One region of the Streptomyces sp. NPDC055239 genome, then DNA from elsewhere that is predicted to be linked to it. Evidence: riboswitches for the same ligand, from Rfam matches in the RefSeq annotation. Region 1 holds a riboswitch; the other holds the start of a gene.
What was found. Region 1 has a riboswitch for cobalamin ahead of ACWFRJ_RS30045 (ABC transporter substrate-binding protein). Riboswitches for the same ligand answer to the same signal wherever they lie in the genome.

Region 1 (6,992 bases):
CCGGGAAACGGCGTCCAGTGCCGACGTCACCTCGTCGCAGATCAGAAGTGCCGGACGCGCCGTCAGTGCCCGTACAAGCGCACAGCGTTGAAGCTGGCCGCCGGACAGCCGAGACGGGGTGCGCCGCAGGAGCGACGCGTCAAGACCCAGTCTTTCGGCGGTCTCCCACGCCTCAGTCGTCGCCTCCTCGCCCGGCAGACCACGCAGAAGCCTTGCGGTGTCGGCCAGTTGCTCGATGAGCGGACGGCGTTCCTCGAAGGAACCGGCGCTGTCCTGGTGCACGTACTGGACGACGCGGCGCTGTGCGGTCGTGCGGCGGTCGACGCGGCCGGGGAGCGGTCGGCCGTCGATGCTCGTCTCGCCCCGTGTCGGCGTCGTCAGTCCGGCGAGGACGCGGGCGAACGTCGTCTTGCCCGAGCCTGAGGGGCCGAGCAGCGCGGTCCTGCTGCCGGGCGGAAAGGCCATCGACACCGGACCGGCGAGAGGATCGGCCGATCTGCGGCGCACGACCATCCCCTTGGCCACGACTCCGGCCGCGCTCGGCCGGGCCCCGGCGGTCGCGCTCGGAGCGGCCTTGTCGCCCGACCCGGTGCGATGTTCCGCGGCGAGCAGTTCCCGGGTGGCCGGATGGCGGACGGCGGTCGGCTCGGGGACAGATGGCCCGGGGACGGGGACGGGGCTGTGAGTGCCGAGGACGTCCGTCGTCGGTCCGTTGTCCACGGCCCGGCCACGCTCGAGGACGATGACCCGATCTGCCGTCCTGCGCACCGTCGGCAGGTCGTGACTGAGCAGCAGTACGCCGACTCCGTCGTCCGCGAGACGGCGTACCGTTCGGCCCAGGGCGAGTGCGAGCGCCGGATCCAGGCCGCTCGTCGGTTCGTCGAGTACGAGCAGCCGTGCCCCCGTCACCAGAGCGGAGGCGAGCGCCAGGCGCTGCTGCTGGCCCCCGGAGAGCTGGTGCGGGAAGCGGCGGCGGACCGCATCCCACTCCAGTCCGGCCGAGACCAGTGCCCGGCGCGCGGTGTCCTTCCGCGCAGTCCTTCCCCGTTGCCCGAGGGCCGCAAGCTCCGTCAGCGCGCCGCCGACCCGGCGTACCGGGTCCAGTACCGATTCCGGATGCTGCGGCAGATGCGCCGCACGGCCCGCCCGCGCCGCGGGACGTCCGGCGGACGCGATGTCCATGAGATCTGTCCCGGCAAGCAGGACACGTCCGGCCAGCCGCACGCCGCCGCGTGAGGCGCCGAGCGCGGCAAGACCGAGTGTGGTCTTGCCGCTGCCAGACGGGCCGACGACGGCGACCACGGCGCCTGCCGGGACGGTCACTTCGACCCGGTCCAGGAGCGGGCGCGCGCTCCCGTCGGCATAGGCGGAGATCTCCGGGATCTTCAGGAGCGGCAGGTCGGTGGAACCGGTCACGGTCTTCCTCTCCGGTGGGCGAGGGCGTCGTCCACGAGCAGGTTTCCGCCGACGCACAGCGCCGTCAGCAGTCCGGCGGGTACGAGGACGGCGGCGGGCTGGGTGAACAGTGCGTCGCTGTTGCGCTCGATGAGCACTGCCCAGTCCGGCGAGGAAGCGGGCAGTCCAAGGCCGAGGAAGTTGGCGGACGCCAACAGGTACAGCACGACGGAGAATCTGCCGCCCGCATCAGTGGCCAGTGGAGCGGCCAACTCCCGCGCCAGATGCCGGAGGTGGATGTACGCCCAGCCGTGCCCCTGCATCCGCAGTGCCTCGACGACCGTGCGGGAACCGGGCGCGAGCGCGGCGCCGCGTACCAGGCGTGCGACGGCGGGGACTTGAAGCATCCCGGCGACCGCCACCAGCCAGAACCACTCACGGTGTCCCGTCGCGGCCAGGGTCATGAGGACCAGCAGGCCGGGGAAGGCCAGCAGCAGGTCCAAGGCACGCATCACCGTCTCGTCGAGGCCACGTCGCGGCCCAGCGGCCAGCAGACCGAGCGGAACCCCGACGGCCGTACCGACCAAGAGCGCCGCCAGGGCGCTGCCCACCACCGAGGCCCCGCCTTGCAGTACGAGTTCGAGCACATCGCGTCCAAGGACGTCCGTGCCGAGCAGGTGCCCCGCGCCGGGCGGCTGCGACGGCAGAGCATCCTCGTACGACAGGGCCTCCCCCGCCACCCACGGCCCCAGCAGGGCCGCGAGCACCGGCACCCCCAGCAGGACCAGGGCGATCCACGGCATGCGCGACGACATGCGCCGTCGTACCTCACCCACCGATTCGGCCTTCTCCGGCAGCATCACGCTGTCACCTCCCGTCGCGGTGCGAGCCGGTGCGCGGCCAGATCGGCGACGAGGTTCACGGCGACGGCGGTGCCCGCGAACAGGAGCGCGTACGTCTGCACTTGGGGCAGGTCCCGGTTCTGCACCGCCTCGACGAAGCCGCTGCCGAGGCCGCGGAATCCGAACACCGCCTCCACGAGCACGGCGCCGCCAAGGAGCCCCTCCACGCACCGGGCGTACTGCTGCGCGGCAGGGCCCAGGGCGTTGGGCAGCACGTGGCGCAACACCACCGTGCGTTCCCGCATGCCGAGCAGCCGTAGATGCTCGGCGACAGGACCGTGCCGCTCGGCCGCCACCCCGACGCGGATCTGGCGTGCCAGATCACACAGGTGCCGGGCCGTCAGTACGGTGACGGGGAGCACCAGGACGGTCGGCTCCGCCAGCAGCGCGGCCGTGTCCATGCCGACGGCGGTGGCGGGGAGGAGTCCGGCCGCCAGGGACACCGATGCGACGAGCAGCAGCCCGAGCACGAACTCCGGGACGGCGTGCAGCAGCACGGCGGCGGCGTTCAGCGTGCGGTCGGTGCGGCTGCCCTCACGCAGCCCGGACAGGGTGCCGAGCAGCGGCGCCACCAGGGTGACGAGGAGCAGCGCCGGTACACCCAGGAGCAGCGTCACCCCGGTGCGGCGAGCGATGTCGTCGCCCACCGGAAGGCCGGTGGTCAGGGAGTTTCCCAGGTCGCCGGTGAGCAGCCGCCCGAGCCAGTGCAAGAAGCGGGCCCAGGCAGGCTCATCGAGACCCAACTTCCCTCTCAGCGCCGCCACTTGTTCCGGCGTGCCGAGTTCGCCGCGGAGCACGTCGGCGGTGTCGCCGGGAAGGAGCGATCCGACGGCGAACACAGCCACCAGTACGCACAGGCACTGGACCAGTGCCAGGAGCGAACGCCGCAGAATGTAGGCGCGCACCTCAGCCGACGCGGACCCGGTCGAAGCGGGCCCAGTCGTGTGAGTTCGGCGGTGCCGCACGCAGGCCGCGGACGGACCGGTCGATGGCGTCGGTGGCATCCGAGAAGGCCCATACAAGGAGTCCGGACTCGTCGCGGGCGATCTTCTGGGCGCGGGCCAGCAGGCTCAGCCGGTCCTGCTCGTCACGGGTGGTCCTGGCTCGCTCGAGGAGCGCGTCGAACTTCTTCGAGGCGTACTGCGTCTGGTTGCGGGCCGCTCCGCCGCGCACCCGCTGCTGCAGGAAGTCGGAGACGGGCAGGGTGGAGGTGGTGTTGAAGGCGGCGACGCCCTTCGTCCTGATCTCGGAGAAGTAGGCACTGGAAGCACGGGTGTTGGCCGTCAGCTTCAGTCCGACCTCGCGCAGCTGCCGCGCCATCAGATCCGCGGCGGGCTCCCACGCGGCGTCGACGGAACTCGTCTCCACGGTGATGTGCAGACCTTCGGCCCCGGCCTCCTTCACCAGTCCGCGTGCCTCGTCGACATCCCGTGCACGCTGCTTGATGTCGTCCGGGTAGCCGCGCAGGCCCATGCCGAACAGGTCGTCGCCGGTCTCACCGTGGCCGGCGAGCGCGATACGCACCAGCGCCGCCCGGTCGATGCCGAGCTGTACGGCCCGCACGAGGCGTGGATCGTTGAACGGCTCGCGGCCGGTGCGCAGGAGGAGTTGCTGCGCGGTCGCACGCTCGGCCGTCAGCAACCGGGTCGAGCCCTCCTTCTTGAGCCGTTCCACGGAGGATCCGGCCATGTCGGCGGCGTAGTGCACCTGTCCGGACAGCAGTGCGTTGAGCCGCGCCGACTCGTCGTTCGCCGGGACGATCTCGAGCTCGGCGATGTGCGGAGCGCCGTCCCAGTGGTCGGCCCAGCGCCGGTAGCGGGCGGTGCCTCCGGGTGTGAACGACACGTAGGTGAAGGGTCCTGAGCCGACGGGCTTGCGGAAGTCCTTCGTGCCGTCGGGGATGATCTCGGTGCCGGGCCCGGCGAGAACGGTGGGGAACTCGAAGTTCGGCGCCTTCAGTTTGAAGACCACGGACCGTTCGCCGTCGGCCTTGCTCGCGGCGAAGTCGATCGAGGAGAGCAGCACTTGCGAAGGCGAGCCGGTGTCGGGGTCGGCGGCGCGGCGGTAGCTGTAGAGGACGTCTTTCGCGATGACGGGCTTCCCGTCGTGGAATTCCGCCGCGCGCAGGCGTATGCGCCATCGCGTGCCGGAGGCGTCGCTCTCCCATGACTCCGCGAGCCGTGGCCGGACGGACATGTCGTCCGCGTACGTACCGAGCGTGTCGTAGAGGGCCTTGGCGCGGGCCTGGTCGACGAAGTTGGGGGCTACGTGGGGGTCGAGGGTCTCCTGGGAGCCGCCCGACGTGAACGCGGCACGGAACCGGTCGCTTGCTCCCCCGTCCTTCCCGTCCCCGCCACAGCCGGTGAGCAGGCCGGACGCGGTAAGGGCCAGGGCCCCTCCGGCGGCAAGCACCCCTCTCCTGCCGGGTTCAGGGCGCTGCTTCGGCTCCGTCCGGGCATACGTGATCACAGTCGATCCTCTCCGGGGTGTCCTCGCCCCTGCTGTCAGATCGGCGACGGATCAGTCTCCTGACTTCCGGATCGTCGCTCGCCTCCGCCTTCCCGTCCGCGTGCGCGAACAGTGGCGTGCGGGAGGATCGCTCCCCGGTCACAGTGGCGGGACCGCGCCGGATTCACACCGGCTTCCTGGTTCCCGTCGCCTCGTGTGCTCATTGTGGCCTACGAGTTGTCGCGTACGAGGCGGCGGCGTGAGGGAGGCGTACTCCAGCGGTGCGGACGGGTCGATCGACACATCGAGGGGAGCGGGTTCGGCACCGGAGCGGACCAGCAGGTCACCGACGGCGGCGATCATGGCGCCGTTGTCGGTGCAGAGCGTCATCGGCGGCACCCGCAGCTCGATGCCCGCGGCCCGGCAGCGCTGTTCGGCCAGGGCCCGCACACGGGAGTTCGCGGCCACTCCGCCGACCACGATCAGCGTCTTCACGTCGTGGTCGCGGCACGCCCGCACGGCCTTGCGGGTGAGGACGTCGGCGACGGCTTCCTGCAGCGCGGCTGCCCCGTCGGCGACCGACGGCTCCGCGCCGCGCCGCCGGTGCTGCTCCACCCAGCGTGCGGCGGCCGTCTTCAGCCCGGAGAACGAGAACGCGTACGGGTCGTCCCCGGCCCGGGTCAGCGGGCGCGGGAAGGTGACCGCGCCGGGGTCGCCGTCACGCGCGGCGCGGTCGATGGCGGGTCCGCCCGGATACGGCAGACCCAGGATGCGGGCGACTTTGTCGAAGCACTCACCGGCCGCGTCGTCGAGCGTGTCGCCCAGGTGCTGGATCGGCTCACGCACCAGGTCCGGGACCAGGAGCAGGGACGTGTGGCCGCCGGAGACGATCAGGACCACACACGGCTCGGGCAGCGGGCCGTGCTCGAGGGTGTCGGCGGCGACGTGTCCGGCCAGGTGGTGCACTCCGTACAGCGGTACGTCCGCCGCATAGGCCAGGGACTTCGCACCGGCGAGGCCGACCTGGAGGGCGCCGGAGAGGCCGGGTCCCGTGGTGACGGCGACGGCGTCGATCTGCCCAAGGCGCAGACCGGCGTCCGCCAGGGCCTGTCGTACGACCGGAGTGAAGGCGTGCAGATGGGCGCGGGCGGCGATCTCGGGCACCACGCCTCCGAAGCGGGCGTGTTCGTCCATGCTCGACGCCACCACGTGGGCAAGGAGTCTTCCGCCCCGCACGATGCCCGCGCCGGTCTCGTCGCACGACGACTCGATCCCCAACACCACCGGTTCGCTCACTGCGACCCTCCTTCTGCACATATTCTCTAGTTGCAATATATGTGCAATAAGGGGGTGGTCATTCCCCCACGGACTCCGTCACCGGCTCCAAGGGGAAGTGGCACAGGGCGGTGTGGGAGTCGGACGCGCCCGCAGTCTCCCGGACGACGAGCGGCGGAGCCTCGTTGGCGCACAGGTCCTCGGCGCGCCAGCACCGGGTACGGAAGCGGCAGCCGGAGGGGATGTCGAAGGGCGAGGGGATCTCCCCCTGGAGCTGGATCTCCCGGTCGCCGGTGGCGCGGGAGGCGTCCAGGACCGGTGCGGCCGACATCAGCGCCGAGGTGTAGGGGTGCTGGGGCCGGTCGAAGACCTCCTCGGTGTTCCCGTGCTCGATGACCTTGCCCAGGTACATCACCGTCACCCGGTCGGCGATGTAGCGCACCACGGACAGGTCGTGGGAGATGAACACGTACGCGACACCGAGGCGTGAGCGGAGTTCCGACAGGACGTTCAGGACCTGCGCCTGTACGGACAGGTCGAGCGCGGAGACGGGCTCGTCACAGACGATGAGGTCGGGGTCCAGGGCCAGTGCGCGGGCGATGCCTATGCGCTGGCGCTGCCCTCCGGAGAACTCGTTCGGGTAGCGATGGGCGTCGCTCTCGCGCAGGCCGACCAGGGCGAGGAGTTCGCGGACGCGCTTCTCCCGGGCCTTCGGGCCCGGCACGACGTCCCGGTGGGTGCGCCAGGGTTCGCCGATCAGGTCGGCCGCCGACATGCGCGCGTTGAGGGAGGCGAAGGGGTCCTGGAAGACCATCTGGACGCGGCGGCGCCAGGCGAGGAGTTCCTTGCCGCGCAGGGCGAACGGGTCGGTGCCGTCGAACCGCACCGTGCCCGCGTCGGGCCGTTCGAGCCCGAGCAGGACCCGGGCCAGGGTGGACTTGCCGCAGCCCGACTCGCCGACGAGCCCGAGGG
Region 2 (6,992 bases), on a different contig from region 1:
GGTAGCGGTCGGCGAGCCGCTTGTGCATGTGCATGTACGAGCCGTAGAAGAGCGGGTCGCCCTCCGCGAGGACGGCGACCGTGCGTCCCGCGTCGAGGTGCACCGCGAGGCGGGCCGCCGCCTCGGTGTAGAAGTCCTCCATCGCACCCCGGTAGCCGCCGGGGTGGTCGGTGGTCTCCGTCGTGACGGGGTAGACCAGCGCTTCCTCGATGTGGTCGGCGCGCAGGTGCTCGGCCGCGATGGACCGCGCGATCGACCGTCCGTGCCGGGCGCTGTGATAGGCGACGACATCGGCTTCGGCGATGACCTCCACCGCGCGCAGGGTCATGAGGGCCGGATCGCCGGGGCCGACCCCGACGCCGTACAGGCGGCCTGTCTTGTGCTCGCTCACGCTCATTCTTCCTCGCTGGCGATCGCGTTGAGTGCGGCGGCCGCGATGGCGCTGCCGCCCCGGCGGCCCCGCACGATCATGTGTTCAAGGCCTGACGGGTGCGCGGCCAGGGCGTCCTTGGACTCCATGGCGCCGACGAAACCGACGGGCACACCGATGACGGCGGCGGGGCGCGGTGCGCCCTCCTCGATCATTTCGAGCAGCCGGAACAGCGCGGTGGGCGCGTTGCCGACGGCTATGACCGCGCCTTCCATCCGGTCGCGCCACAGTTCGAGGGCGGCGGCGCTGCGGGTGGTGCCGAGCTCGGCGGCCAGAGCGGGCACCGACGGGTCGGACAGGGTGCACACCACGTCGTTGTCCGCGGGCAGCCGCTTGCGGGTGACGCCGCTCGCGACCATGGCCACGTCGCACAGGATGGGGGCGCCCGCGCGCAGGGCCTCGCGGGCCCGGGCCACCACGTCCGGGGTGAAAGCGAGGTCGCGTACGAGGTCGACCATGCCGCAGGCGTGGATCATGCGGACCGCGACCTGGCTCACGTCGGCGGGCAGGCCCGACAGATCCGCCTCCGCGCGGATCGTGGCGAAGGACTGGCGGTAGATCGCCGGTCCGTCCTTCTCGTACTGATGCACAGTGCGTTCGCTCTCTTGATAGGGCATGGGGCAGTCAAGTGTTGCAGAGTTGTTCATGTGTTCATGTGTTGTCAGCCGCGGGTAGCGGCCACGGCGGCGGCGAGTGCTGCACCCGGGCTGCCCGTGTTGCCCGGAATGCTCGCAGGAGCGTCCCGTTTCTCGCCGTGTACGCGGGAGATCTGATGTCCGTCGGGGGTGGCGACGACGTCGACCCACTCCCCGTGGGGATGTCCGCACCGGCGCTCGCACCCGGACCAGTACACGGGCAGGGCCCCGACAGGTCCCAACGAGGCTTGCGCCGTGGCGCGTACGTCGTCCAGAGCCTTGGCGCAGCCGGGCCGGCCGATACAGGCACCCACTCCCGTCCAGGGGGAGTCGGGCGCGGTGATGAGGCCGGCGGCCCCCAGATCCGCCAGAAGTCGTGCGGCCTCTGACCGTTCGACTCCCGGCACGACGACTCCGCGCCAGGGGGTCAGCCGCAGTTCGCCGCTGCCGTGCTCGCGGGCGGTGTCCGTCAGCGTCTGCCATGAGGGCGCGCTGACGCTTCCCAGCGGCAGGCCGATGGACAGCGCGGCCTTGTCGGGGGGGCCGGGTACGACGCCGATGGCGGGCCCGACCGCGTCCTGGGGGAGCGGCCCTGTGGTGGGAGTGACGCGGAAACCGGCCTCCCGCAGGCGGTGCAGGACCGCGTCGAGGAGAGGACCGACGCCGCCGGGCAGATCCGTCACCCGCCAGGCACCCGCGTCGGGCGCCTGCTCCAGGAAGGTCTCGGCCGCGACGAGGGCGGCCCGCGGTGCCTGCGCGGCCGCGATCAGGACGGCGTCGCGCGCCGGTCCGATCCGCAGCAGAGCCTCGTCCTCGCCCCGCGCCGTCAGGGTCACATCACCGCCGAGGGCGGCCACGTCGCCGCGACCGTCGTCGAGGGCGAACAAGAACCGGCCGGACAGGGCGGTGGCCCGGTCGCTGGCGCACAGCAGCTCGTCCAGGGCAGACAGCCACGGACGGATGTCCCGCTCACCCAGACCGTCGAGCCCCGAGAGCGGGGAGGCCACCACATTGCGCACCCGCTCGTGGCGTTCGGAGGGCAAAAGCCCCGATTCGCCAAGCAGACAAGCCAGTTCGCTCCCGCGGTCCGCGCGAAGACCGCGCAGCTGCACATTGCCGCGCGATGTGAGATGCAACTCGCCATCTCCAAGGCGCTCGGCCAGATCCCGCAGCACGTCTGCCTGCCCCACGCTCAGGAGGCCGCCCGGAACGCGGACGCGGGCCAGCGCCCCGTCGTCCGCCCGGTGCAGCCGAAGCGTCCCGGGGCAGGAGTCACCGCGGTCGCGGGCAGACTCGTCTCCCGGGAGTGCTGGCGGGGGGACCGATGGGGGCATGGCGGCGAGCATACCGACCTATCGCAGCAGGTCCGCCTGCCCCCCGGTAGTTGCCCGGCCCTTAGTATTCCTAGCGACGGGCCAACCGGCCCGTCGTCGCCACAGACGGCGACAAGGGGAGGAAGCCCGGTGTGAATCCGGCGCGGTCCCGCCACTGTGAGCCCGGTCCTGGTGCCGGGTGAGTCAGGAACTCCCTTCCCCGAGCTCTCGTCCGCTCGAGCAGGGGAGACGCCATCGACACCACCCGGGGCGTGGACACCCCGAGGAAGGCCCGACGCCGCATGATCCTGCTCCTGTCGACGTCCGACACCGACCTGCTCAGCGCCCGCGCCGCAGGCGGACCGATCGCCTACCGCTACGCGAACCCCTCCCGGCTCCCGCTCGAGGACCTTCCGCAGCTCCTGGACGGCGCCGACCTGGTCGTCGTACGTCTGCTCGGCGGTGTGCGCGCCTGGCAGGACGGCCTCGACCAAGTCCTCGCCACCGGACGTCCCGTGGTCGTCCTCACCGGCGAACAGGCCCCCGACGCCCAGCTGATGGCCGCATCGACGGTCCCCATCGGCCTCGCAGCCGAGGCCCACGCCTACCTGGCGCACGGCGGCCCCGACAACCTGGAGCAGCTGGCCCGGTTCCTCTCCGACACCGTCCTGCTGACCGGGCACGGCTTCGAACCGCCCGCCCCCGCACCCTCGTGGGGCCCGCTGGAGCGCACCGCCCGTCAGGTCGAGGGACCGACCGTCGCGGTGCTCTACTACCGCGCCCACCACATGAGCGGCAACACCGCCTTCATCGAGGCCCTGTGCCGCGCCGTCGAGGACGCAGGAGCCCGCCCGCTGCCGCTGTACGTCGCCTCGCTGCGCACCCCCGAACCCGAACTCATCGCGGAACTGGGCGCCGCCGACGCGATCGTGACCACGGTCCTCGCGGCAGGCGGCACACGCCCCGCCGAAGCCTCTGCGGGCGGCGACGACGAGTCCTGGGACGCCGGAGCCCTCAGCGGCCTCGACGTACCCATCCTCCAGGCGCTCTGCCTCACCAGCTCGCGCAGCGACTGGGAGGACAACGACGAGGGCGTATCGCCGCTGGACGCGGCGAGCCAGATCGCGGTCCCCGAGTTCGACGGCCGGCTGATCACGGTGCCGTTCTCCTTCAAGGAGATCGACGAGGACGGACTTCCCGCGTACGTCGCCGACGCCGAGCGCGCGACCCGCGTGGCCGGTATCGCCGTCAGGCACGCACGGCTGCGCCACATCCCGGCCGCCGACAAGCGCATCGCGCTCGTTCTGTCCGCGTACCCGACCAAGCACTCCCGGATCGGCAACGCCGTCGGCCTCGACACCCCCGCGAGCGCCGTCTCCCTGCTGCGCCGACTCCAGGCCGAGGGATACGACTTCGGTACGGACGAGGTGCCGGGCCTTGTCTCCGGCGACGGCGACGAGCTGATCTACGCCCTGATCGAGGCAGGCGGCCACGACCAGGAGTGGCTCACCGACGAGCAGTTGGCCCGCAACCCCGTCCGCATCCCGGCGGCCGACTACCGCCGCTGGTACGCCACTCTCCCCGCCGAGCTCCGCGAGTCCGTGGAGCAGCACTGGGGCCCCGCCCCCGGCGAGATGTTCGTGGACCGGTCGAGCAATCCCGAGGGCGACATCGTCCTGGCCGCCCTGCGCCGCGGCAACCTGCTCATCCTCATCCAGCCGCCGCGCGGCTTCGGCGAGAACCCGATCGCGATCTACCACGACCCCGATCTGCCGCCCTCGCACCACTACTTGGCCGCCTACCGCTGGATCGCCGCCTCCGCCGACGACAACGGCTTCGGCGCCGACGCGATGATCCACCTCGGCAAGCACGGCAACCTCGAATGGCTGCCCGGCAAGAACGCGGGCCTGTCCGCCGCCTGCGGCCCCGACGCGGCGCTCGGCGATCTGCCCCTGATCTACCCGTTCCTGGTCAACGACCCGGGGGAGGGCACGCAGGCCAAGCGGCGCGTCCACGCCACCCTCGTGGACCACCTCGTACCGCCGATGGCCCGCGCCGACAGCTACGGCGACATCGCCCGCCTGGAACAACTCCTCGACGAGCACGCCCAGATCGCCGCGATGGACCCGGCGAAGCTGCCCGCGATCCGCGCCCAGATCTGGACCCTGATCCAGGCGGCGAAGCTCGACCACGACCTGGGGCTCAAGGACCGCCCCGAGGACGAGGGCTTCGACGAGTTCATCATGCATCTCGACGGCTGGCTCTGTGAGATCAAGGACGCCCAGATCCGCGACGGCCTCCATGTCCTTGGCGGCGCCCCGGCCGGTGCCGACCGCGTCAACCTGGTCCTGGCGATCCTGCGCGCCCGCCAGATCTGGGGCGGCACGGCGTCCTTGCCCGGCCTGCGCGAGGCGCTTGGCCTCGACGAGTCGGCGGCCACCCGCACAAGCGCCGACGAGGTCGAGGAGCAGGCACGCGCGCTTGTCCAGGCGATGGAGGACGCGGACTGGGCCCCGGAGGCCGTGGCGGGAGTGGCTGGGGGCCACCCGCAGTCCGTCGCCGACATCCTCGACTTCGCCGCGAGCGAGGTCGTGCCCCGCCTCGCCGCCACGACCGACGAACTTGACCACGCCGTCCACGCGTTGGAGGGCGGCTTCGTCCCCGCGGGGCCCTCGGGCTCCCCGCTGCGCGGCCTGGTCAACGTCCTGCCGACCGGCCGCAACTTCTACTCCGTCGACCCCAAGGCGGTGCCCTCGCGCCTCGCCTGGGAGACCGGCCAGGCCCTGGCCGACTCGCTCCTGGAGCGCTACCGCACCGACAACGGCGACTGGCCGACCTCGGTCGGCCTGTCCCTGTGGGGTACGAGTGCCATGCGCACCGCCGGTGACGACGTCGCCGAAGCCCTCGCCCTCCTCGGCATCCGCCCGGTCTGGGACGACGCGTCGCGCCGCGTCACGGGCCTTGAGGCCATCCCCGCGGACGAGCTCGGCCGCCCGCGCATCGACGTCACCCTGCGCATCAGCGGTTTCTTCCGCGACGCCTTCCCGCACACCATCGGCCTCCTGGACGACGCGGTCCGCCTCGCCGCATCCCTTGAGGAGCCCGACGAGGCGAACTTCGTCCGCGCCCACGCGCAGGCCGACCTGGCGGCCCACGGCGACGAGCGCCGCGCCACCACCCGCATCTTCGGCTCCCGCCCCGGCACCTACGGTGCGGGCCTGCTCCAGCTCATCGACTCCCGCGACTGGCGCACCGACGCCGACCTCGCCGAGGTGTACACGGTGTGGGGCGGCTACGCCTACGGCCGTGAGCTCGACGGGCGTCCGGCGCGGGAGGAGATGGAGACGGCGTACAAGCGCATCGAGGTCGCGGCGAAGAACACCGACACTCGCGAACACGACATCGCCGACTCGGACGACTACTTCCAGTACCACGGCGGCATGGTGGCCACGGTCCGCGCGCTGAAGGGCAGCGCCCCCGAGGCGTACATCGGCGACTCGACCCGCCCCGAGACGGTCCGCACCCGCACCCTGGTCGAGGAGACCTCGCGTGTCTTCCGCGCCCGCGTGGTCAACCCCAAGTGGATCGAGGCGATGCGCCGCCACGGCTACAAGGGAGCCTTCGAGCTCGCCGCCACGGTCGACTACCTCTTCGGGTACGACGCGACGACGGGCGTGGTCGCCGACTGGATGTACGACAAGCTCACCGAGACGTACGTCCTGGACCCGACCAACCGTGAATTCCTTCAGCAGGCCAACCCCTGGGCCCTGCACGGCATCGCCGAGCGCCTCCTCGAAGCGGAGTCGCGCGGCATGTGGGCCAAGCCCGATCCGGCTGTGATCGAGGCCCTGCGCCAGGCGTACCTGGAGACGGAAGGCGATCTGGAGGGCAAGGACTGAGCGTCGTCCTCCGGCCAGTGAACGAGGGGAGGGCCCCATCCCGGCACCGGGATGGGGCCCTCCCCTCGTCGTACTGCTCCGTACTGCTCCGTACTACTCCGGGAGCGTGGCCCGGATGGCGGAGATGTCGAACTGCAGCCGCACCTTCTCGCTCACCATGGCGCCGCCCTGCTCCAGGCGCTGGTTGTAGACCAGGCCCCAGTCGGTGCGGTCGATGGTGGTGGTGCCGTCGAAACCGGCCCTCTCGAAGCCGAAGGGGTCCACGACCGAGCCGAGGTAGTCGAGTTGCAGCTCGACGGGCCTGGTGACGCCCCGGATGGTCAGGTCCCCGGACATGCGGAACGTCTCGCCGCCCTCGTGGACCGTGGAGGTGCTGCGGAACGTCATCTCCGGGTGGCGGCGCGCGTCGAAGAAGTCGGTGCCTATGAGGTGCGTGTCCCGCTGTTCCACACCGCTGTCGACGCTGGCGACCTTGATGACGATCTCGGCCCGCGATTCGGAGGGCCTGGCACCGTCGAAGTACAACGTGCTGTCGTAGTCGGCGAAGGCACCTCGCACCGTCGTGACCATCGCGTGCCGCACCGAGAACCCGATGCGACTGTGCGGACGGTCGATGGTCCACTGCCCGGTCAGCGCACGAAGCGCCGGGTCGAGCGCGGCATCGGATACCGCGGGGAAAGACGAACCGGGGCCCACTGACTGCGTCGGTTCGAGG

Region 2: another riboswitch for cobalamin. It lies ahead of cobN (cobaltochelatase subunit CobN); the one in region 1 lies ahead of ACWFRJ_RS30045 (ABC transporter substrate-binding protein).

Annotation. Positions count from the first base shown of each region.
Region 1 is NZ_JBSGRD010000011.1:448-7,439, forward strand. Features, by position in the region: gene ACWFRJ_RS30030 (ABC transporter ATP-binding protein) at 1-1,416, opposite strand, end outside; gene ACWFRJ_RS30035 (ABC transporter permease) at 1,413-2,255, opposite strand; gene ACWFRJ_RS30040 (ABC transporter permease) at 2,255-3,202, opposite strand; gene ACWFRJ_RS30045 (ABC transporter substrate-binding protein) at 3,204-4,709, opposite strand; cobalamin riboswitch at 4,801-4,985, opposite strand; partial or broken gene tsaD (tRNA (adenosine(37)-N6)-threonylcarbamoyltransferase complex transferase subunit TsaD) at 5,001-6,029, opposite strand; gene ACWFRJ_RS30055 (ABC transporter ATP-binding protein) at 6,100-6,992, opposite strand, start outside.
Region 2 is NZ_JBSGRD010000020.1:89,724-96,715, forward strand. Features, by position in the region: gene ACWFRJ_RS41275 (precorrin-2 C(20)-methyltransferase) at 1-397, opposite strand, end outside; gene ACWFRJ_RS41280 (precorrin-8X methylmutase) at 394-1,020, opposite strand; gene cobG (precorrin-3B synthase) at 1,092-2,411, opposite strand; cobalamin riboswitch at 2,480-2,611, shown strand; gene cobN (cobaltochelatase subunit CobN) at 2,681-6,277, shown strand; gene ACWFRJ_RS41295 (YceI family protein) at 6,371-6,992, opposite strand, start outside.